DNA from 2 places in the Paenisporosarcina sp. genome. Region 2 is predicted to be linked to the other one. Evidence: predicted binding sites of a transcription regulator. Region 2 holds the regulator's gene; the other holds the start of a gene.
What was found. Region 2 encodes LexA, which represses DNA repair genes until DNA is damaged. Its sites were predicted from a motif close to CGAACATATGTTCG; they were not measured.
Positions count from the first base shown of each region.

Region 1: the regulator LexA is predicted to act here: its motif matches at 4,022-4,035, upstream of AC3EA5_RS05395 (Y-family DNA polymerase).

Region 1 covers NZ_JBYNRN010000012.1:420,455-432,546, reverse strand. The annotation lists gene AC3EA5_RS05405 (ABC transporter ATP-binding protein) at 1-834, opposite strand, end outside; gene AC3EA5_RS05400 (ABC transporter transmembrane domain-containing protein) at 834-2,588, opposite strand; gene AC3EA5_RS05395 (Y-family DNA polymerase) at 2,716-3,972, opposite strand; gene AC3EA5_RS05390 (TolB family protein) at 4,174-5,220, shown strand; gene AC3EA5_RS05385 (YjcZ family sporulation protein) at 5,538-5,642, shown strand; gene argH (argininosuccinate lyase) at 5,775-7,145, opposite strand; gene AC3EA5_RS05375 (argininosuccinate synthase) at 7,142-8,350, opposite strand; gene AC3EA5_RS05370 (SDR family NAD(P)-dependent oxidoreductase) at 9,032-9,784, opposite strand; gene AC3EA5_RS05365 (MBL fold metallo-hydrolase) at 9,771-10,715, opposite strand; gene proC (pyrroline-5-carboxylate reductase) at 11,098-11,910, shown strand; gene speD (adenosylmethionine decarboxylase) at 11,963-12,092, opposite strand, start outside.
Region 2 covers NZ_JBYNRN010000034.1:92,232-104,323, forward strand. The annotation lists gene AC3EA5_RS12835 (aldo/keto reductase) at 1-779, shown strand, start outside; gene AC3EA5_RS12840 (YqkE family protein) at 888-1,142, opposite strand; gene AC3EA5_RS12845 (acetyl-CoA C-acetyltransferase) at 1,158-2,345, opposite strand; gene AC3EA5_RS12850 (hydroxymethylglutaryl-CoA lyase) at 2,428-3,330, shown strand; gene AC3EA5_RS12855 (alpha/beta hydrolase) at 3,342-4,274, shown strand; gene AC3EA5_RS12860 (YneF family protein) at 4,302-4,520, opposite strand; gene sirA (sporulation inhibitor of replication protein SirA) at 4,600-5,055, opposite strand; gene tkt (transketolase) at 5,188-7,194, opposite strand; gene AC3EA5_RS12875 (DUF896 domain-containing protein) at 7,282-7,515, opposite strand; gene AC3EA5_RS12880 (YneB family resolvase-like protein) at 7,584-8,246, opposite strand; gene yneA (cell division suppressor protein YneA) at 8,243-8,560, opposite strand; gene lexA (transcriptional repressor LexA) at 8,729-9,349, shown strand; gene AC3EA5_RS12895 (DNA adenine methylase) at 10,000-10,851, opposite strand; gene AC3EA5_RS12900 (hypothetical protein) at 10,886-12,092, opposite strand, start outside.

The sequences.
Region 1 (12,092 bases), on a different contig from region 2:
AATCCCGAAGTAGCTTAGTAACATGATCAAGGCTAATGCATACACCAAATCAATTGCAGGGCGTAGTAATAGACTATCCATTTTTATATTACGTTTGCCAGCTTTCCAATGTTGTTCATTAATATCATTGAATTCATCTTTTAGCCTTGGCTCTTGTCGAAATGCTTGAATCATCGACATTCCTTGTAGAGATTCTGCTAATTTGGCATTTAATTGACTTAATCGTTCGCGTAAGTCTTGATAAAAGACCGAACTATATCGACGATACGTGACAATAATGAAAAACAAGATAGGTAACAGTAATAACGTTACAAGTGCCAATTTAACATTCAAGATAAACATGGCAATGTAGACGCCAACGACTAAGAATGCACTTTGAACAAATCCTACTAATACGCTGACGAACATATCCTTAATGGCTTCCGTGTCATTCGTTACACGAGACACTATGCTACCTGCTGGAGTTTGATCAAAATAACGCATCCCAAGGTTTTGTACCTTTGTAAAGACATCGATACGCATTTGTTGAATAATTTTTAAGGCAATTTCTTGGAACTTTAGCAATTGAAAATAGCTTATAAAAACATTACTTATTTGAATAAATATATAGGCAGCAGCTAGTCCAACAAGAGGTCCTGTTGGGAAATTTCGAACAGTCAAATAATCGTCAATAAACGTTTTAATGAGTATTGGACCGAGTACGTCACCAACAACTGTTAATCCTAATAAAAACAAAGCAAAAATAATTACTTTTTTATGTGGTTTCAAATAGGAGATCAGTCGTTTCAATATAATACTTTGATCTTTTCCAGTGAGTTTAGGCTGTTGTTCCATCAAACCTCACCCCCCATTTCCACGAGCGCTTCTAATTGCTGCAGTTGATACATCTCGTAATATCGTCCTTGTTGTTTCATTAGTTCAGCGTGAGAGCCTTTTTCGACAATCGTTCCTTCATGCATCACGATAATTTGATGTGCATGTTGAATGGCACTTAATCGATGTGCGGTAATAATCGTCGTTTCGTCTGTACGTGTTGCTTTTAAAGATTCTAAAATGGCTTCTTCCGTTTTAGCATCTACAGCTGATAAGGAATCATCTAAAATAAGTAATTCCGGTTTCATCATTAAGGCACGAGCGATGGAAATACGTTGCTTTTGTCCGCCTGATAAAGACACGCCTCTTTCTCCAACGATCGTTTCATAACCATTTGTGAATTTTAAAATATCTTCATGAATATGGGCTAATTTCGCTGCTTCGTATACCTCTTCAATTGGAGCACTTGTATTCGAAAATGCAATATTTCCTGCTACTGTTGTTGAGAATAAGAAATGATCTTGCGGCACATATCCTATTGCTGAACGAAGGCGTTCTTTTTTATAAACATTGATTGAATGGCCGCCATATGTAATTGCCCCATTGTACCCTTCAAATTCACGTAGTAATAACTTCAAAATAGCTGTTTTTCCAGAACCCGTTTTCCCGACAATACCAAGTGTCTCTCCGCGTTTAAGGGTAAAGTGGACATCTTTCAGAGCTGCTCGATCGTCGTCTGGGAATTTGAATTCTCTGATATTTACGTCTAAGTCACCTTGTGCTTTTTCATCTAAAGCATGTTCTGCGTCATCTATATCGGCTGGTTCTGCTAGTAGCGTACGGATTCGATCGTAAGAAGCACGTCCTCTTTCCACGATATTAAACAACCAACCAAATGCAAGCATCGGCCACACTAATAATCCAAGATATGCGGTGAAGGCGATTAAATCACCTATCGTCATTTCACCAGCTACTATAAATCTCGCACCAAAAAAGATAGATAAAAAGAAAGAAACCCCTACAATAGCTGAAATGGTCGGATCAAATAGAGAATCCACCTTAGCAACATGAACATTTTTTTGAACTACATCATCTGATAATTGAACAAAATCTTGAATATCTTCTTTTTCTTGACCGAATGTTTTAATTACTTTGATGCCTGATATACTTTCTTGTGCTTTATCATTTAAATTCGAAAAAGCTTCTTGGGCAAAATGAAAACGACTATGCAACAATTTCCCATAGTAATTTGTTAAATAAGCCATAATAGGCATTGGAATAAGAGCAATGAGTGTCAGTTTCCAGTTGATTGTTATCGCCATTGCAGCAATGACAAACCCACCAGTAGTTAGAGAGTCAACGAGTGTTAGAACACCCGCTCCAGCAGTTTGTTGAACTGCGGACAAATCATTCGTTGCATGTGCCATTAAATCTCCAACTCGACGTTTTTGATAAAACTGTGGTGACATGCGTGTAAAGTGACGAAATAATCTTTCTCTCAATTGGCGTGCGAGCAAGATAGCTGAACCGAAAATCATCATTCGCCAGTAATAGCGGATTACATACATAGCAATAGCTGCCGCTGCTAAAACCAAAATCCATTTGAGTAGCACTTCTCCTGTAAGAGTATTTAGTCGGATTTCATCAACAACATAGCCAATTATTTTAGGTGGCAGTAGTTGCAAAAACGCAACGACCATCAGCATGAGGATACCGATGATGTACTGTTTCTTTCTCTCTTTAAAAAACCACCCTAATTCTAAAAATACTTTCACGTTCCATTTCCCCCGCTTCTTTTTTGCAGACTAGATTAGTTTAGCAAATGTTCGGAATTTAGAGAAGATAGGAAATAGAAATTATTCGGTTTATGAAGTAATTTCTATTTCCTCGGGCATCTCTTCTTTATTCAGCCTTATGCCCACCGATAAGTTTGGCACGTGTACGTGCAGTCCCCGCATCTGTGTAAGACACAGCACGTAAAAGAGAGGCTGATCCATATTTGCTACGAATCTGATCCATGGCAGCGCCCAATTTCCTGTTGCGCCATTTCTGCACATCAAATAAACTCAGTTGCATTGAATGTTCAGGCTCAAGATTAGATAAGGTAACAGATAAACGTCTGACGGGAAGTTCCTCAAAATGTTCCGCTAGTAATTTCACGCACATATTATAAATCTTCATCGTGTCATTCGTTCCCTCTTCCATTGAACGAGAGCGGTGAAATCCTCCTCCAAATGCGTCCTTGCTATAGCCAACTCCGAGATGAACCGTTCGACCAACTTTGCCCGCCTCACGTGCTCTTCTAGCAACATCCTCCGTCATTTCTAAAACCACAGCGAGTATGTCTTCAGGTTTTCTGTAATCACGAAATAATATTTGACCTTTTCCATAACTAACTTGCCCTTCTATAATCGATGAGCCTAAATCGGATAAATCGATTCCCCAAGCATGATGATACAATTGGTTGCCCATAACCCCGAATTTCGACTCCAACTCAGCTAAACTCGAATTGGCTAAATCACCGACAGAAAAAATACCCATTCCGTTGAGGTTTTTCTCCATTCGCGGTCCTATCCCCCACATTTCGCGTAGCGGTGAAACGGGCCACAGTTTCTTTGGAACATCTTCATAGGTCCATCTTGCAAACCCTGTTTTTTTCGCTTCTATATCAAGTGCTAATTTTGACATCAACATATTGGGTCCCATGCCCATCGCAGATGGTAACTGAAACATATCTAATAAATCATCTTGTATACGTTGGATAGTCTCTTCAATCGGTCCCCACAATCGCTCTGTTCCACTTAAGTCAATAAAGCTTTCGTCTACCGAATACACATGAATCGCTTCTTTTGGTACATATTCACTAAGTAAACGCGTGATTTCCATGGAGACATCTACGAAAAAACCCATTTTAGGTTCAATTATTCGAATATCTGGATGATCAGGAATTTCAAACAGTCGTGTTCCTGTTTTTACACCAAATTCTTTTTTTAATGGTGGTGACGCAGCAAGTACGACACTTCCTTTCTGTTCTTGATTCCCAATAATCGCAATAGGTGTGTTCATCACATCTAGACCTTCATCCGCTGCCGCACAACTAGCGTAAAAACTACGCATATCTAAACAGACGATTTTTCGATCTGGATATTGCTCATACATGATGTTCTCCTCCTGCATAGAACGAATGTTCTTTTTCGAAAGTATACCCCGAACGCACGTTCTTAATCAATACATGGATAATATTTCACATCGGAATCAGAATTAAGATTTATCAAATTGACTCATTAAGAAATTAGGACAATGAAACATGTGTATGATTGCGATTAAAGGAAAAGCTATGTAAAAGAGGTGTTTGTGCTTATGAAAAAATTGGTTCAGTTGATGTTAATGTTGTCTTTAATTTTTCCAGCCATTGCCTCTGCAGAAGAGATGGCTGAAAGTGTAAAAGTAGCATTTGTTAGGGATGACTACTTATGGATTCAGTCGAATGGTAAAACAGAAAAAATAACGACTAAAAAAGCTACTTACACAGATTCGCCACAATGGTCTTTTGACGGGAGAATGCTTCTGTATCAAAAAGAAGCGATCGAACCCATTAATGAACAGACGGAAACTCAAAATGAATTGTGGGTGTATGACGTAAAGACAAAAACACACCGGAAAATATTTTATGATGGTTATAACCCTAAGTGGTCGCCTACTGAAAACATTGTTGCTTTTCAATCTGGAGGTGTATTAAACATCTCTGACTTAAAGAGTTTCTACAATATTGCTTTAGGTGTTAGTAGTTATGAATGGCAGCCAAACGGAAAAGAATTTATTGTATCTTCTAACGCGGACCTAAGACCAGATGGATGGACTCACCCTATTCTATTCACTATTTCAATCGAGGAAGGCTATCAGAATCTCAGCAGTTTGACCAAAAATGTGAAAACGTTATTTGTAATTCCAAAAGAAATAGGTAAAGAAGATGTGGAAATCCCTTCGATAATCGCTAATTCATTTGCTTTTTCACCAAGCAAGAAATGGTTATCTTTTATTGTTTCTCCTACGGCTTCGTGGTCAATGGACAGCAACATGTTATGTGTCATTTCTGTTGATGGAAAGGAATTTACCATCATGGACGAAGTAATTCTCTACGAATTCACACCTAAGTGGTCTTTTAAAAAAGATCTGCTAGGTTATATCGCTGGTGGAGGAAGAATTGTTAATGGATTCAAAAATAAGAAACTTAAAGTAGCAGAAATCCCTGGGTACGAGGCATTTAAACTCACACCAGAAAATTATGCTGAAATGGGTTTTACGTGGGTCGATGATAAATCGCTCATAGTTTCAAGGGTCAAAGAAAGTGAATGGTCTAACGATCCTGAAAAACGCCCAAATCCTCTTTATTTTTCGTTACTTTAAACAATCAAAAGCAACTTCAAATAACCACACCCCCAAAAGATCAAGGTGACTACAATCCGATTTATTTACCAGCAATAAATAAAATCACTTGGGTTAGAACAAACACTCGTATGGCGAGTAATCAAGATTTATGGAAAGCAGATATAACTGGTGAACACGCAGAAATATGGATTCGTAACGTAGAGTCTTATGCTTTCTTTCCGTCCAATTAAATTTATTATTTAAGTTTATTTTCACTTTTATCCGCTAATCTCCCATGCCCTCCAGTATTCCTTTCATAATCTAACAATAAGTTCGAACTGAAAGGAGGGAAAGTCATGGGAGGTTATGGCGGATGTTACAACAATGACAACAGTAATACATTCGTTTTGATTGTTGTATTGTTTATCTTGTTGATTATTGTCGGTGCAACATTTTTATAATAAGCAGCTCATAGGTTAGCCCCTTTCTAGCAACATGAGTAAAAAATAGAGTGCTTCCCCTGGCACTCTATTTCTGTTTTATAGGCGAAAAAATCCCACCAGTTAGCACACACTAACTTAGTGGGACAATCTTTACATCAATTTCTTTCCTTTTTCGATTTGAATTCGTACTTGGTCAAACCCTGTTCCACCTTCAGAATTACGACGTTTTACAGCAGCCATTGGTGAAAGCACGTCGTAAACATCCTCTTCAATTAAGTGGCTTGCATCTACAAGGTCCGAAAGTGGCAAATCAAGTAAATAGATACCTCTCTGAATACATAGAAACACAAGCTTGCCGGTAACTTCATGTGCTTCTCTAAAAGGCATCCCTTTCGTTGCTAAATAATCAGCCAGTTCGGTTGCATTTGAAAAATCTTGATGAACAGCGGCATGCAACTTTCCTGTATGAACAGTCATCGTCCGGACCATTCCTTCAAAAATCTTTAAAGAACCAAGGAGCGTTTGAACCGTATCAAACATTCCCTCTTTGTCTTCTTGCATATCTTTGTTATACGTAAGGGGTAAACCTTTTAGCGTAGTCAGCAAGCTAAATAGATTGCCATATACGCGACCCGTTTTGCCGCGAATTAGTTCGGCCATATCCGGGTTTTTCTTTTGGGGCATGATACTTGAACCAGTTGCAAAAGCATCATCGAGTTCAATGAATTGGAATTCTTGACTTGACCATAAAATGATTTCTTCCGCGAAACGAGACAAATGCATCATGACTAAAGAAGAGTCACTCAAAAACTCAACAATAAAATCACGATCACTAACTGCGTCCATGCTATTTGCATAAATATCACCGAAATTTAGATGAGCAGCGGCTAACGCCCGGTCAATCGGAAAAGTTGTTCCTGCAAGAGCTCCAGCTCCTAGAGGAGATACATCCACACGCTTCAAAGATTCACTAAATCGATTTTTATCACGCTCAAGCATCCAAAAATAAGCCATCAAATGATGAGCAAATGAGATCGGCTGTGCTCGTTGCAAATGTGTATAACCAGGAGCAATTGTCTCCACATGCTCTTCAGCCTTTAATAAGATTGTTTGCTGAAAAATAGAGATGAGTTCAATGATTTCACCGACCCGTTTTTTTAAATATAAATGCATATCAGTAGCCACTTGGTCATTTCTACTACGTCCCGTATGAAGTTTTCCACCAATTGGTCCAATTAAATCAATCAACATTTTCTCCAAATTCAAATGAATGTCTTCATTTTTGACGGAATAAATCAATTCGCCCTTTTCAGCCTGCTCTTTTAATTGACCAAGACCAGATAGAATGAGCTGAACTTCCTCAGGCGGTAAGATTTTGCAATCACCAAGCATGGACACATGTGCCATACTCCCATCAATATCTTCAATCACGAGTTGTTGATCAAATTCGATAGACGCTCCGAAATCATCTACCCATTGTTCTGCGGATTTTTGAAAACGTCCCCCCCATAATTTTGTCATGAGAGCACCTTCTTTTCTCCTTTATTAACTAAAGCATGGACTTTTGTTGGTAATCCCCATAATTCAATGAATCCAACAGCAGAAGCATGATTAAATTCATCGTCTGTTGTATACGTTGCTAGTTTTTCGTCATAAAGCGAATTAGGTGATTTACGCCCTTCAACAATCGCATGTCCTTTAAATAATTTCACGCGAACAACACCGTTTACATACACTTGTGTTTCTTTTAAGAATGCTTCTAGTGCCACCTTTAACGGTGAAAACCATAATCCTTCATATATCAATTCGGTCAATTTCTTTTCAATCACTGGTTTGAAATGTGCTAACTCTTTCACGAGCGTAATATCTTCTAACTCTTTATGTGCGAGCAATAGTGTATGAGCTCCTGGTACTTCATACACTTCACGCGATTTAATTCCAACTAGACGATTTTCAACATGATCAATACGCCCAACTCCATGTTTTCCTGCAACCTCATTTAAGTGTAAGATCAAATCAGAAAATGAATACGGTATCCCATCTAATGCAACTGGAACCCCTTGTTCAAATGTAATTTCAATAATTTCTGCAACATCAGGAGTATCTTCCAAAGCTACGGTCAATTCGTAAGCATCTGCTGGTGGTGAAGCCCAAGGGTTCTCTAATACGCCACATTCATTTGAACGTCCCCAAAGATTTTGGTCAATTGAAAAAGGACTGTCTAAGTTTACAGGGATAGGAATGTTATTCATTTTTGCGTAATTAATTTCTTCTTCACGTGACCAGCTCCACTCACGCACTGGCGCAATTACTTCTAACGAAGGGTTCAAGGCGTTAATCGATACTTCAAAACGAACTTGATCATTCCCTTTGCCTGTACAACCATGAGCAACTGCGTTTGCACCAGTTTGTTCAGCAATTTCTACTAATTTTTTCGAAATCAGCGGACGGGATAAAGCAGAGACTAATGGATATTTTCCTTCATACCACGTATGAGCTTGAAGAGCTAATTTTGCATACTCATTCGCAAATTCATCTTTTGCATCAATCATATAACTTTCTACAGCACCTACTTGAATGGCTTTATTTTTAATAAATTCAAGATCTTTTCCCTCTCCTACATCTAAACAAACAGCGATAACATCGTATCCTTGTTCTTTTAACCAAGGTATTGCCACTGAAGTATCTAGTCCTCCTGAATATGCTAATACAACTTTTTTATTCATATGCTCATTCCTCCGATGTATTTTTATTCATTATTTATGAATTAATATACATGAATACTAACATGGAATAAAAATGTATACAAGTGTATTATCATGCATTATTAAAAGTTTAACTATTCAAAAAAAGAGTTGCCTTAAAGGCAACTCTTACGATTGTAGAAATACATATAATGTTGATTTCCATTGTGGCGGACGCTTTCCGCGATCAAGACTTCAGCCGCTTACCTCGCCGAGCTCAGTCCAGGGTCTTCAGTTCTTGCTAATTCCGCTGGAAAGATTAGAACCACAGTTCTAATCTTTGCGACGAAGCTAGCGCAGCGATGCAGGAGCAGTTGTTTTACGCCTCCTTCATTCCACTCAACTGATATTGCTGTTAATATGAATATAATAAAATTCGTTTTGCTCATATCATATACATTTGATTTAATAAATTACACTTAAAACATTTAGTAATTATGAATTAAAGAATCGTATCAAGTAATGGGTATAAGTCTAAGCTATCATGACTTCAATTCAAATAGAATTCAGTGGTAGGCTATTTCTGAAGACTCCTGCGGAAAAATGAAGCAAGCTAGCCCCCGCAGACTTAGTTGTTAGAGAGACAGCTTAGCTAAGAAGGCTAGCGATTTTTGCAAGAAAAACGAAAGAAAGAGCTGCCTAAGTGGCAACCCTTTCCTTTTCTTATTTTTTATCAAAAAAGTTTTTGCCAATTTTCTCCATCGCGCCTGGTGCCATGCCGTATATTTTACTGGATACGCCCATATACCAGGGTAAATCCACTTCTCTTCTCGGTCGATCAATTACATTGATAATAGCATTAGCCACTTCATCCACAGACAATAAAAACTTTTTCAACGATGTCTTATAAGTTCCTGTCGCATCAGCAAGATCTATAAACGGTGTATCAATCGGACCAGGATTTATAGTCGTTACATGTATATTGTGTGCTTGGACTTCCATACGAGTTGCTGTTGCGTACCCAAGAAGTGCATGTTTAGTAGCTGCATAAACAGATGCCTTCGGTGTTGCGACTTTACCTGCTTGTGACGCTACATAAATTAGATGACCCGTTTTTCGAGAAATCATATGTGGCAGTAAGCGACTCGTCAATTTCATTGGAGCCGTCACATTTACACGCATCATTTGTTCAATTTGCTCATCCGTTGTATCGTGAGCTAACGCAAAAGTTCCAATTCCTGCTGAGAAAACAACAATATCAGGAGATGGACATTGACTAGCTATCAAATCGACTGCATCATCCATTAACAAATCAGCTTCTATCGTATGGATACCTTGGTCGTTCAATTTTTGAAGGGCTTCTTTTGAACGACCTGTAGCATACACATCGAATCCTTTTTCTTTCAAGTCTTTTGCGACTTGCAACCCGACACCACTTGTCGCACCAGTAACTAAAGCGATTCTATGCTTGTGCATAGGTGAAAACTCCGTTCTGATCTCTCGATTCGATGGCAAGTCCTTCAGATAATAAGTAATCCACTTGTCCAATTGTCTCGGATAAAGTTAAACCAAGTTCTTTTTCATAAACCGTTGAGAAAAGCTTTTGTGTAATTTCAAATATGGTAAGTGGTTTGCTTGCAAGCATGTTTAATACTTTCATCGCTCGCTCATGTTGTTTCTCTAAGCGATGCGTAATGAGTGCATGTACTTGAAAGACTTCATTGCCATGACCGCTATAAATTTTTTCAACAGGCATCGATAGGATTTTTTTCAATGATTCATTGTACTGTAGCATTGCTTGAGGTCTTCCGGCACTTGGATCAAGTGGTGGTTCGATTAATGGGTTAGAAGAGATTTTCTCTAATATATGATCTCCACCAATCATTTCTTTGTTTTCAGCATGCCAAAACGATACATGACTTTGTGCATGACCTAGTGTTTCAATGACTGACCAGCCTGGATGACCTGGCAAAGAATCATTTTCTTCAAGTGTCACATCAAGTGGGCGGTTCCCTAAGAATGAAACAGGACGTTTCATCTTTTCAACCCACGAATGGTATTTCTCAGGAACCCCTTCTTCAATCAATCTTTCTAAATAAAATTCATCATGATAAGCAAAGAAAGCAGGGTCGCGTGTTAACCAAAGGTCATTGTAAACATGTCCAAATACTTTAGCTTGCGGGAATGCATCAATCCAGCCTGCATGGTCAGGATGGTGATGAGTTAAAAAGACTTGTTCCACGTCATTAAATGAATATCCTGCTTCTTTTATTCCCCGCTCCAAGGCTTCATATGCTTCAGGAGTCTTTGGTCCAGCATCTATTAAGGAAAGTGCATCCCCTTTTAATAAATAAGCATTTACATCTCCTACAGCAAATGGTGTAGGTAAAATTAGTTTATGTATCATATGGCATTCTCCTTAAAATGAATCACTATTCACTACATTGTACAGGGTTTTAAGGATGACGTCATCTTTTGTACTTGACAAGTCAAAACAAGGACGCATATACTTTCAATAATTTAAAAACGGCAAGCGTTGAAAAAGAATAGTAATTGTGATGACGGAAAACAGAAATTGTATCCACCGGCTGAAAGGTACAAATCCCACTCTTGCGATGAACCTACTTTGGAGCTTCCATGCAAACATGGACGTAACTTCACGATACGAAGAAAAGTTGTACTCATTTTCGAGTGAAACTAGGTGGTACCGCGGAAACATGCGTTTTCGTCCTTTTATTAGGACGGGAGCGCATGTTTTTTTCATACACTGATTTTAGGGAGGCATTTAAATGAAAAAGATTGTTTTTATTGGAGCGGGATCCATGGCACAAGCGATTATTCATGGATGGGAAAAAGAAAAGACGGTTTCTTTTGAAAACGTTTATGTGATGAATAAATCAGATCTCGTTAAACAAGAATATTTGAAGAAGACATATGGTTTACAAATCATTATGGAGAATAAAGAACAGATTCGTATGGCAGACTTGATTATCATGGCAACTAAACCTAAAGACGTTCAGGAAGCAATGAAAAGCATTTCCACCTACCTCTCACCTTCTACTGTCGTATTATCAGTAGTTGCCGGTGTCCCAATGTCAACAATCGAGAAAGGACTTGGTCATCGTCCAATTGCTCGCTGCATGCCAAATACCTCCGCTACTATTGGCATGTCAGCAAGTGCAGTTTCGTGGAATTCCCTTGTAGAAGACTCAACGAAAATAGAAATTATAAATTTATTAAACGCAATTGGAACCGTGATACAGGTGGAAGAAGATGAATTACATGTTATTACAGCATTATCCGGAAGTGGTCCAGCATATGTCTATTATTTTGTTGAGGCTTTTGAAGAAGCGGCTGTGTCACTTGGACTTTCTTCAAAAGTGGCACGTAATTTACTCATTGAAACACTAGCAGGTTCAGCTGAGATGATGAAACAGTCTTCAAAATCACCAGAAGTCCTTCGCAAGCAAGTAACAAGCCAAGGCGGAACAACTGAAGCAGGAATTGCAGCCTTACAGAAAAGTAATTTTATTCAGATTCTCGGCAGTTGTTTAAAAGATGCTGAATTGCGTTCAAGAGAACTAGGAAAACAATATGATTAACAAATTTTCTCAAAGAAAATAGGAAGGCTGTAAACAACCTTCCTAACATAACTTAAGACATATTTTTAGCGTAAAAAATTTCATCCATTTCTTTTTTCAACTTTTTAGAAATGGCTTTTTGCTCATCTTCTGATAATTCTTCAGCCGAATAACCAAACAAGTAATTATTTAAGTCGAATTTT
Region 2 (12,092 bases):
TTTCCTATTTTGATACGGCAGATTTATACGATCGAGGAAAGAATGAAGAAGTAGTCGGCCACTCTTTAAAAGGAGTACGAGATCAAGTTATTCTAGCTACAAAAGTCGGCAACAAATGGAATTCTGATGGGTCGAGCTGGTCTTGGGATTCATCAAAGATATATATCAAAAACCAAGTTAAAGAGAGCTTAATGCGATTGCAAACTGATTACATGGATTTGTACCAACTTCATGGCGGAACAATGGATGATAACTTGAATGAAGCAATTGATGCATTTGAAGAGTTAAAAAAAGAAGGTCTTATCCATGCATATGGAATTTCATCGATTCGACCGAATGTCATTAAACACTTTTTAGAGAATAGTCATGCTTCCTCCGTCATGATGCAATATAGTATGCTTGACCGTCGACCTGAAGAGTGGTTTGAAACGATTTCTTCTTATGGTGCTTCAGTGGTTACTCGTGGTTCGCTTGCAAAAGGTTTATTAACAGATGAAGCAATTACACGGGCATCTTCTTCTGAGGGGTATGGGACGTATTCTAAAGCAGAGTTGTTAGAAATGCTTCAGCAATTACAAAGTGACTCAATAGATTTGCATTCAGAAGCTACAGCCTTTGTTCTAAAAAACTCACAAATTTCGAGCATTCTAGCAGGTGCAAGTTCGGTAGATCAATTAAACGAAACAATTCGAGCTTATAAAAGAACTGTCTCCGACGAGCGTTTGCTGGAAGTCTCCCATTTATTAAAACAGGATGTCTATAACGAGCATCGAGATTAAACATATTTTCAATTACTTTTGTTTCTACTAGAAGCATGCGTTTATTTTAAAAAAGAAGAGCGAATCAAAGTGAAGTTATCACTTTGATTCGCTCTTTGCACTATATTTCTAATACTTATTGCCCTTCATACCGTAATCGTCTAGTAATTCTTCGAAGGATTTATTCTTTTCACGTTGTACTCGTTCAAATTGCAATTGAGCTTCACGTTCTTCTTCTTTTAATTTTTCTGCTTCCTGCAATTCTTTCTTAGCCAATTTGAGTTTCTCTAAAACATCCATATTTAAATGTTCCGAATATGATTCTTTTGGCTTCTGTGATGAAGGTGAAGATTGATTTCGTTTTTGTTGTTTCTTTTTCGCCATGTTCTCACCTACTACTTAAGGTCTTTTAATAATTGTTGCCACTCCTTGACCGCCACCGATACAAAGCGTAGCTAGTCCAGTTTTAGCATCTTGTTTAATCATTTCATGTAAAAGTGAAACGAAAATACGAGTACCACTTGCTCCGATTGGATGCCCAAGAGCAATAGCTCCACCATTGACGTTCAATTTTTCATGATTAAATGATAATTCTCGGTCAACTGCAATAGACTGAGCAGCGAAAGCTTCATTGGCTTCCACTAAATCCATATCAGCCATCGATAATCCGGATTTTTGGAAAACATTTTTGACTGCTTGAACTGGTCCAATACCCATTACTGATGGATCAACTCCTGCTGAGGCATTTGCAATAATTGTCGCTAATGGAGTTAATCCTAGTTCATCAGCTTTTTCTTTTGACATAACCACAACAGCAGCTGCACCGTCGTTGATACCAGATGCATTACCAGCTGTTACACTGCCTTCTTTTTTAAATGCAGGTCGTAAACCACCCAGTTTTTCAGCCGTCGATCCTTGTTTCACATACTCATCTGTATCAAAAATAATTGGGTCACCTTTGCGTTGTGGGATTTCTACAGGAACGATTTCTTCTTTAAATTTACCTGCTTCGATCGCCTTCACAGCTCGTTGTTGAGAGCGAGCTGAAAACTCATCTTGTTCTTCACGAGAAATTCCGTAACGGTCACATAAATTTTCAGCTGTAATTCCCATATGGTAATCATTAAACGCACACCATAATCCGTCAGAAATCATACTATCTACGACTTTTTGATCGCCCATACGGAAACCTTCACGAGCATTTTTTAACAGGTAAGGAGCTTGACTCATATTCTCCATACCACCCGCAACAACGATATCAGAATCTCCCGATACAATCGCTTGTGTCGCTAAATGAATTGCTTTAAGACCCGATCCACATACTTTGTTTATCGTCATGGATGGCACTGTATCGGGTAAACCTGCAAAAATGGATGCTTGACGAGCAGGATTTTGTCCAAGCCCGGCTTGAAGAACATTCCCCATAATAACTTCGCTTACTTGTTTTGGTTCAATTCCTGCTTTTACTAACGCTTCTTTTATTACAAGTGCACCTAATTTTGTAGCAGGCACATCTTTAAGTGACCCTTGAAATGAACCGATTGCTGTACGAACTGCACTGACAATTACAACTTCTTTTGTCGACATGAAAATCCTCCTTCAACCCTTATGTAAAATATATTTGCTAGAGACACCATCCCATCATTACAATAGAGGTAGGAGGGATGATATGTTTAGTTTACCAAACAATGTGACAATTATCGAGGTAGGTCCGCGTGATGGGCTTCAAAATGAAAAAAATCAAGTATCGACAGAGACAAAATTAGAATTCATACATTCTTTACAAGACGCAGGCATTCAAGAAATGGAAATCACATCATTTGTATCTCCAAAATGGGTACCACAAATGGCTGATTCTTCTCAAATTGTTCAACTTAGTTCAAAAAAAGGGCGACAAATTGTTCTAACACCAAACGAAAAAGGAATAGAACGTGCGCTTGAAGTTGGTGCTGATTCCCTTGCTGTATTTGTCGGTGTGAGCAATACCTTTAACTTAAAAAACATTAACAAAACGACTGAACAAAGCATGCAGGATTTAAAACCGGTCATAACGAAATTAAAAGAACAAGGAATTTTTATCCGAGCTTGTATCTCTACTGCTTTTTATTGTCCTTATGAAGGAAAAATAAATGAAGCAGATACAATAGCATTATGTAAAGAGTTCGCTTCATGGGGTGTTGACGAGCTAAGCGTTGCAGATACTATAGGTATGGCTAATCCAGTAGAGAGTTACCAACTATTTTCTAAATTAGCTGAGCTTTTGCCAAATGTATTGATGACCGCACATTTTCACGATACACGTAAAATGGGCTTAGCTAATATTTTCGCTGCTTTACAAGCTGGAATCACGAGATTTGATACATCTGCTGGAGGTCTTGGCGGCTGTCCATTCGCTCCAGGCGCAACAGGAAATGTGGCAACGGAAGATGTTGTTAACATGTTGCATACAATGAATATAGAGACAGGAATCGATTTAAATCAATTATGTAAAGCAGTTTCAATAATAGAGCCTCATGTTTCTAGACCAATCGACACAGGTATGTATCGACTGTTTGCCATAAATCATTCATAGGAGGAATTATTATGAAGCGTCGCATTCTTTGGGTTACGAGTATTCTGTGGAGTATCTTTACGGCCAGTGCGGCGATTTTTGGTTTTATTTTCACGAATCGTCTCATGTATTTAAAGAAAAAAGATGATGCATTTATTCTTGATCGTGAAATAACTGCGAAGCGATTTGATGAAGTGTGGTTTAATACCGTTCAGAAAACAGAAAAGTGGATTGACAGTCCAAACGGGTATCCGATAAAAGCGATTTTTCTAGAACCTCTGAAAACAACTAATTTTGTCGTCATTTGCCACGGTGTTACTGAGAATAAAATAAATTCAGTTAAATATGCAAGGTTGTTTGAAAGATTAGGTTTTAATTCGGTGGTTTATGATCATAGACGGCATGGGGATTCTGGCGGTAAAACAACGAGTTTTGGCCATTATGAAAAAATGGATTTACAAGCTGTTGTTAATGCTGTTCACGATTATGCTGGCGAAGAAGCTATTATCGGGATACATGGAGAATCTATGGGAGCAGCTACAACTATTTTGTATGCTGGAACAGTTGAAGATCATGCCCATTTCTACATTTCGGATTGTGCTTTTTCAGACTTCACTGATCAATTGCTGTATTTAATGAAAAAAGAAACCCCTTTACGTACGCGATATGCCATTAAATTAGCCGATGTTTTCTTACGAGTTCGAGATGGTTATTCAATGAGACTTGTATCCCCTCGTGAAGCGGTTAAACATATTGAAAAACCGGTCTTATTCATTCATAGCGTTCCAGATGATTTCATTTTGCCGGAAATGACAAAAGAATTATACGAACTGAAAAATGGTCCAAAACAATTAAAACTATTTGATAATGGTCCACATGCGCAATCATTTAATCAAAACCCTGAAGAATATGAACAAACAGTAGCAGATTTTTTATATACGTATGATTTGTTGCCAATTAAATAAAACAGCACTCACAAAGGAGTGCTGTTTTTATTTTTGCATTTTATTCATTTGATTCATCATTTGTTTTACTTGTTTTTCAGACGGTTTACGACCCATTTGAGCCATCATCATGCGAAGCATTTGCTCGTTAACCGGTGGGTTATCTTTTAAATACTTCATCATATATTGACGAGCAGCAAAGAAACCAATTGCAACTCCAGCTGCTAATGCAACAACAATTAAAGTTATAGCTAACCATAATTCCATAATTTCATATCCTCCTTCTTGAAAGTTCCACTGAGAAGTTATCTCCATGAAGGATTATACAGTAAAACACATAATCTTTCTATACGAAGTCTAGAATTTCTGAAAACGAATGCAATGAATCAATTTTAATTGGTTTTAGCCACCCAAATGCATTCTGTTCTTGCTGGAATGCTAAGTAACAATCACATGTATCTGACAAACCAGCAAATAGATCTAAATCTAACATTTGTGAACCTTCACAACTCACGTGTAAATAATAAGGGGAAAAGGACATCTCGATCGACCCCTTTACAGGGTGCTCAAAAAAGATGTGATCCTGATTAAGTGTCATATTCGTAAATACGCGTTGCAAACGTTCTTGAATACATTCTTTCATGTTCTTCGTATTTAAGCTTTCACAAACAAATTTTAACTCTTCAGGCTCTTCCGTAACGAAATGCGATTCATCAAACAGTAATTCATGCAACATTTTCTCTCTACCAATGACAAAGGATTGATATTCTTTTTTGATATGAATTATTTTATATGTGCGCATATTCATTCCCCCGTTTTTTCAATAGTATAAAGGATACTTCAAGAATATTCTGTCGAACGGAGTAAGCTGTTTGTTACTATTTTCAGCGAAAAAAAACAAGTAATGGCGAAATTTAGCCATTACTTGTTTTTACTATTTATTCATTAACGATTTCACACGAGCTACAACATTTTCAACTGAGAAACCAAATTCTTTCATCACTATTTCTCCCGGAGCACTTGCCCCAAATCGATTAATAGCTAAAATACTTCCCTCATCACCAGAGTAGCGTTCCCAACCAAATGGCGTTCCCATTTCAATTGCAAGGCGCTTCTTAATTGTTTTCGGAAGTACCGAATTTTTATATTCAGCATCTTGTTTTTCAAAGCGATCCCAAGAAGGCATTGAAACAACAGCAACATCAATTCCATCTTTCGCTAATTGTTTTTGAGCATCTACTGCTAACGAAACTTCAGAACCTGTCGCTAGAATTAACGCATCCGCTTCTTCTTTAGATGCTGGTGAAACAACATATGCTCCTCTAGCAACCCCTTCTTTAGCTAATGCCGCACTATGTTCAAGTATAGGCAAGTTTTGACGTGAAAGGATAAGTGCTGTCGGCATATCCTTCGAAGAAATGGCAAGTTTCCATGCTTCATTCGATTCGTTACCATCAGCAGGGCGAATAACGGATAGATTTGGCATTGCACGTAATGAAGCCAGTTGTTCTACTGGCTCATGCGTAGGACCATCTTCACCAACAGCTATACTATCGTGTGTAAACACATAAGTAACAGGTAATCCCATTAATGCAGACAAACGAATAGCTGGGCGAACATAGTCACTAAAGACAAAGAATGTTCCACCAAATACACGTAACCCACCATGAAGTGCCATACCATTTAAAGCTGCACCCATCGCAAATTCACGAACGCCAAACCAGATGTTACGGCCTTCATACGAACTTGCTGAGAAATCACCAGCATTTTTAAGATTTGTTTTGTTTGAACCAGCTAAATCTGCACTACCACCGAACAAAGAAGGGACAGTTTTGGCAATTGCATTTAAAGCATCTCCAGATGTCGAACGTGTAGCATGAGAAGTTCCAACTTCGAATACTGGGAACTCGGAATCGTAGTTTTCAGGTAAATCCCCTTTAATCGCTAATTGTAATTGAGCTGCTAATTCAGGGAACTCTGATTTGTATGCATCAAATGAAGCATTCCATGAAGCTTCATTGTCGCCGCCTAATTTTTGGGCAGCTTCTTTGAATGTAGCGTAAACTTCATCAGGTACATGGAAGTCTTCTTCAAAAGTCCATTTGTACCCTTCTTTCGTTAATAAAATCTCATCTTTCCCTAATGGCGCACCATGAACATCTGATTTCCCAGATTTATTTGGCGAACCAAATCCAATAATTGTTTTAACTTCAATTAAAGTTGGTTGACCTTTATGGTTTTTCGCTGATTCAATTGCGTTATTTAAATCTTCAATCGAATTTCCATCAGCTACATGTATATAATTCCAACCGTTTGACTCAAAACGTTTTTGAATCTTTTCAGAGAACGATTTATTTAAATCACCATCTAATGAAATATCATTACTATCATATAATACAATCAGTTTATCTAATTCTAAATGCCCTGCAAGAGAAATAGCTTCTGCTGCAACACCTTCCATCAAATCACCGTCACCACATAAAGCATATGTGTAATGGTCAACCACTTGATGGTTTGGTTTGTTATATACAGCAGCCAAGTGTCTCTCGGCCATTGCCATACCTACAGACATAGCAATACCTTGCCCTAAAGGACCAGTTGTCGCTTCAACTCCAGAAGTATGTCCAACTTCAGGATGTCCTGGAGTCTTAGAATTCCACTGACGGAAATTTTTAATTTCTTCCATCGGTAAGTCGTACCCACCTAGGTGCAATAAACTATATAGCAACATTGAACCATGACCAGCAGAAAGAACAAATCGGTCACGATTAAACCATGTTGGATTTTCAGGATTATGACGTAAATGTTTTGTCCAAAGGGTATAAGCCATTGGTGCAGCACCCATAGGTAAACCTGGATGACCTGAATTTGCTTTTTCGATTGCATCAATGGATAACGTACGAATAGTATTAATAGCTAACTGATCTGCTTGTTGAGTCATAAACGACACCCTTTCTGAAACTAAGTTTTCTTCTTCTCTTAGTGTAGTCAACTTTGAGCATGCTGACAATGCTAACTGAGATGTTGATTAATTTAAAAACTTTTTAGATTTTGTTGCTTTTACTTTATCAGGTGTCACATCATTGCCTTCAGGATCAATAACTTTAACATGTTCAATCGTATCTCTCATTGTAGATCTAAAAGTTTCTAGATATTCTTTTCGGAGATTCGTTTGTTCCTTAGCTTCTTCCATTGTTAAGCCGCTTGTTTTTGACTTTTTAGATAGTTCATTGATTCTTTGGAGTTTTTCCGGTGATAACATAAATATTCACGCCTTTCTTAAATTAACCTTTATTAAAGGTATGCAAAAAAGACTTGAAGCGCAAGCATTTAGCCTTCAAGTCTTTCGGAATATTCAATATATCGACGATGAACAGTTGCTTTACTAACCGAGTATCCAAACCCTCTAAGTGTTGACGCAATTTCTTCATATGTTAACCCATTCTTTCGAAGATTTACAATTTCTTGGATTGGGATATCTTTTCTTTCTCTACCTTCTGGATTGCCTTGATTTTTTAAGTTCTTCTCAGGTTTGAAACCATGAGTAACAGCTCGCTTCATTCCTCTTCTAATTTTAGCGTTATGAAGCTTACGTTGATATTCCTCAACTAATGCCAATATCTCTAGCATCATCGAGTCCATCTCGTTCATTTGCAGTGAACCACCATCATTTATTGAAACAACTTGTACATTCGTTTTCTTTAATAAATGCAAAACAGCCATTCTAGAGTTACCTCTCCCGAGTCGAGTCTCGTCTTGAATGCAAACAACTGAAATGCTATGTTCCTTTACGTAATCTAACATTTCAAGCAAGCCTTCTCTTTCAACAGAATAGCCACTGTGTTGATCTGAGAATGTTTCTTTTACAAAGTAATTATTGTCTGCTGCAAATATCCTTAATTCTTCTTCTTGTCTAATTAAGGATTTTTCTTGCGTCTCTTTATCCGTACTAACACGTGAATATATAACTGCTGTTTTCACTGAATTGTTCATTCAGTTTCACCAGCTAATTCAACACCATGATCTGGAGCATATTGATGTAAGGTTTCAGGAATTTTTAAAACATCACCAGTTTGAATCATTTGAGTAGGTAAATGATTAGCAGCCATTACTTCCGCAATCCATGCTTCTTTAGGAATCTTTCCTCTATATTGATCAGACAATGACCAAAGAGTATCACCGTCATTAATAAAAATTTCATTATATGTTTCATTAGTTTCTACTATATTCGTTACAAATAAGATTGAACAAACAAATACCACACCTATTAGCAAAGTAATAAATTGATTATTTTTTATCCATATCATTGTAAATCCCTCCAAACAGAATGTGTGTTCGTAATTTATAAATTAACTATAAACCGAACACTTGTTTCTTGTCAACAAATAATTAGAACCTATGTTTGCATTTTTCATTCTGAATTGATATACTATCTTTAGTTAAAGACATTATTATAGACAAAAGAGGTGAACCAGTTGAAAAAAGTATCTAAGCGTCAAGAAGATATTTTAACTTTCATTAAAGATGAGGTACGTAAAAAAGGGTATCCGCCTTCCGTTAGAGAAATTGGTGAAGCTGTTGGTTTAGCTTCTAGTTCTACAGTTCATGGGCATTTAGCTCGATTAGAAAGTAAAGGTCTCATACGTCGAGATCCAACAAAACCTAGAGCAATTGAAATACTAGATTTAGATGAATTCGCTTCGTTAAGCCCAAGTGTTCTACACGTCCCACTTATCGGTAAAGTTACTGCTGGTTTACCTATTACAGCGATTGAAAACATAGAAGAGTTCTTCCCTCTGCCGAATACATTTGGATCAACAGAAGATAACTTATTTATGCTTGAAATCATGGGAGATAGTATGATTGAAGCAGGAATATTAAATGGAGATTATGTTGTCGTAAAACAACAACAATCAGCTAATAACGGGGAAATCGTCGTTGCTATGACAGAGGATGACGAAGCTACTGTTAAACGCTTCTTCAAAGAAAAATCGTATTTCCGATTACAGCCTGAAAACTCATCTATGGAACCTATTATCGTGAATCAAGTATCTATTTTAGGTAAAGTAGTTGGCGTATACCGACATATTCATTAATACATCAAACCATCTACCTTTAAAGGAGATGGTTTTTTATTAATCTCTATTGAATTTACGAGATAAAAATGCTATAGTATTAACGAGCCGATATCATGCTGACTGACATTTTCATCCTCAGTCAGCCAATATTATTTTTTTGTGGAAAGAGACCCAATCAACCACCCTTCTGGGATGTTGATTGGGTCTCTTTATTTTGATACGTTTTCATGATTAGTCGTAATAGATTGGATTTCCTCGGTGATGCATTCATATGACCTTCATTACTTTCTAATTTCATCTTTAATAATCAAGAACAAAAAAGAGATGAAGCGATTTCGCTTCATCTCTTTCTTTATTAATACATTTTCAAATACTGCTCGCGTTCCCATGGGTGTACAGATGTGCGGAACATGTTCTAACTTTATATATGCTTATTTACATTAATTAAATCCACTTTTTTTTCGTATTCTTAATTTACTCTAGTGTATAATTACGTAAGCTTTTAATATTATTGGGGAGAACGCGGGGGGTTATTCATGGGGTAATAGACTCATTCACATTAATCCTCCCAATGATAAGAATTTTTAACTTATTACATGCGAACACCTGTTCTTTGTGCAACAATTAAAAAATAGCACCTCATTTGAGATGCCAAAAGCGAGCTATTTTTAGACGATATTCAAAAAAGTATCTATTAGGCCCATATTTATTTTTTTAGAAAAGAACATAAACTCTTGTCCTTTTGATGGAGTAGCGATTGAATAATTAAGATAATATTTCTTATGGTCGTTTTTATAATAAAGCCTTTCAATTTCAGTTGCTACATCATAGGTTAATATCCAGTATTTATTTAACATCCTTGATTTAATTTTTTTTGCCAATTCAACATGGTCTTGATGTTCATAAAAATTGGTATATAAATCTGGCCCTTTGCAGTAATATGGCGGATCAAAAAATGTTAAAGACTTATGGGTGTACTTTATTTCCTTCTCAATAAATTCCAAAGCATCATAATTACAAACTTTTATTTTATCTGAGTATTTAGAAATAGTATAAATTTTTTCGATTATACTTATTTTATTAAATCGACAATCCATTTTATAATTGCCGTTTTGATTTTTTCCACCAATTACTCCAGCCTTAATTATTCCAGATCTATTTGTACGATTTAAAAATAATGTCGAAAAGGCTAAGCTCAATTCATCAACGTAATGTTTTCGGTCTTGTATTGCTCTTTGTTTATACCATTCGTCCATTGTTACTGGAGTAGACTCTATCAAACTGATTAATTCCTGTGGATTTGTTAGGATAGTATTCCACAATGCATAAATACTTCTATCAAAATCATTAATTATTATTTTATCTACATCATTATTAATCAAAAGCCTGATTGCAACGGCTGCCCCACCTGCAAATGGCTCTATATAAGTATTAATATTATTAAGTTGTACCAAATGTCTAACATAATTATAAGTTTTATCTTTTCCACCAGGATATCTAAGCGGGGATAAATTTGCCATAATATCACCTCGAATTCTATTTTACATCAATGAATTATTTATGGCCATTTATTTCTCCAATCATGATTGCAATTGCATCAAACCATCTTCTTTCTATCTCTAGAAGAGCAACTTTTGAAGGGAAACGGTAATTTCCGTGTGTTACCATATTTAGCTCATCTTGATCCCTCTTTGAGTTGGATTCATTTATTATTCTGCTGATAACACCATTTTGTTTTTGTAAATTCTTAAAATTCCCGTTATTATCAGTCGTTGTTTGCAATAAAGTAGCGATTGATAAATCTTTTATATCTTTCTTGTCTTTAATAATTAATTGTAGATTTGTAACTGTTACATATTCTTGTAGAGTACATTCAATTAGAGTTCTGAAAAGAGTAGTAACCGCTAGAGGATAACTATATATATCAGGAATATGATGTAATTCGTGCAGTGCACTACTGATACCTGGATTGGATCCTTTATAATTAATTCCTTGAAAAGGGTACATTCTTCTTTTGGGTTCCCCTTGTCGGCGGGTCGTTGTTCTTGATGGACCTACTAATGGAGTTGGTATTTCAGAAACCGGTTGTTCTCTTTCGATAAGTTCATTTGGAATTACGCTTGGAATATTTTCAGTATAGACTTCTGGAACTTCTGATTTGCTAGGTTCATCATTCTTTAAAATCTCTTCGCTTCCACATTGATTTTTACCTTTTAAATATTCTATAAAGTTTAGTCGATCTTGTTTTGAATGAAAGTCTTTTACTTTGTATTTTTTTTCACTTAAACCTTTTATCACATAGTCGAAAAAGTTTTTTCCCTCTTTGGTTCCAAACTTAATAGATGGTACTTTTTTATCAATGATAATTGAAAATGATTCCCTCATATCGGGATCTCCAAGAATTCGCTCTATGGTAGTGAAGTTATAACCTTCCGTCTTATTTGTTACTATTGAATTAATTAAGTCCAATAAATATCTTCTATAAATATTTTTTCTATCAAATCTTATTTGGCTTTCTGTATCCCAAGATATTCTTCCGGCACCTTCATTAGCACCGGTGTGTTTAAGTGTAATAAAATGTTCTAATAATTCTTCATCTTCCATGATTACACATTGTATTTCAGATATTTCTTTAAAATTATTTTCAGATTTTATTTTTTTTACTCTCTCAATAAATGCTGGTCTATAATTTATACTTTTAGGTACTACGTTAGGATTATTCAGTATTTTTATAGCGGTAATTCTACGATTTCCCTCTTCT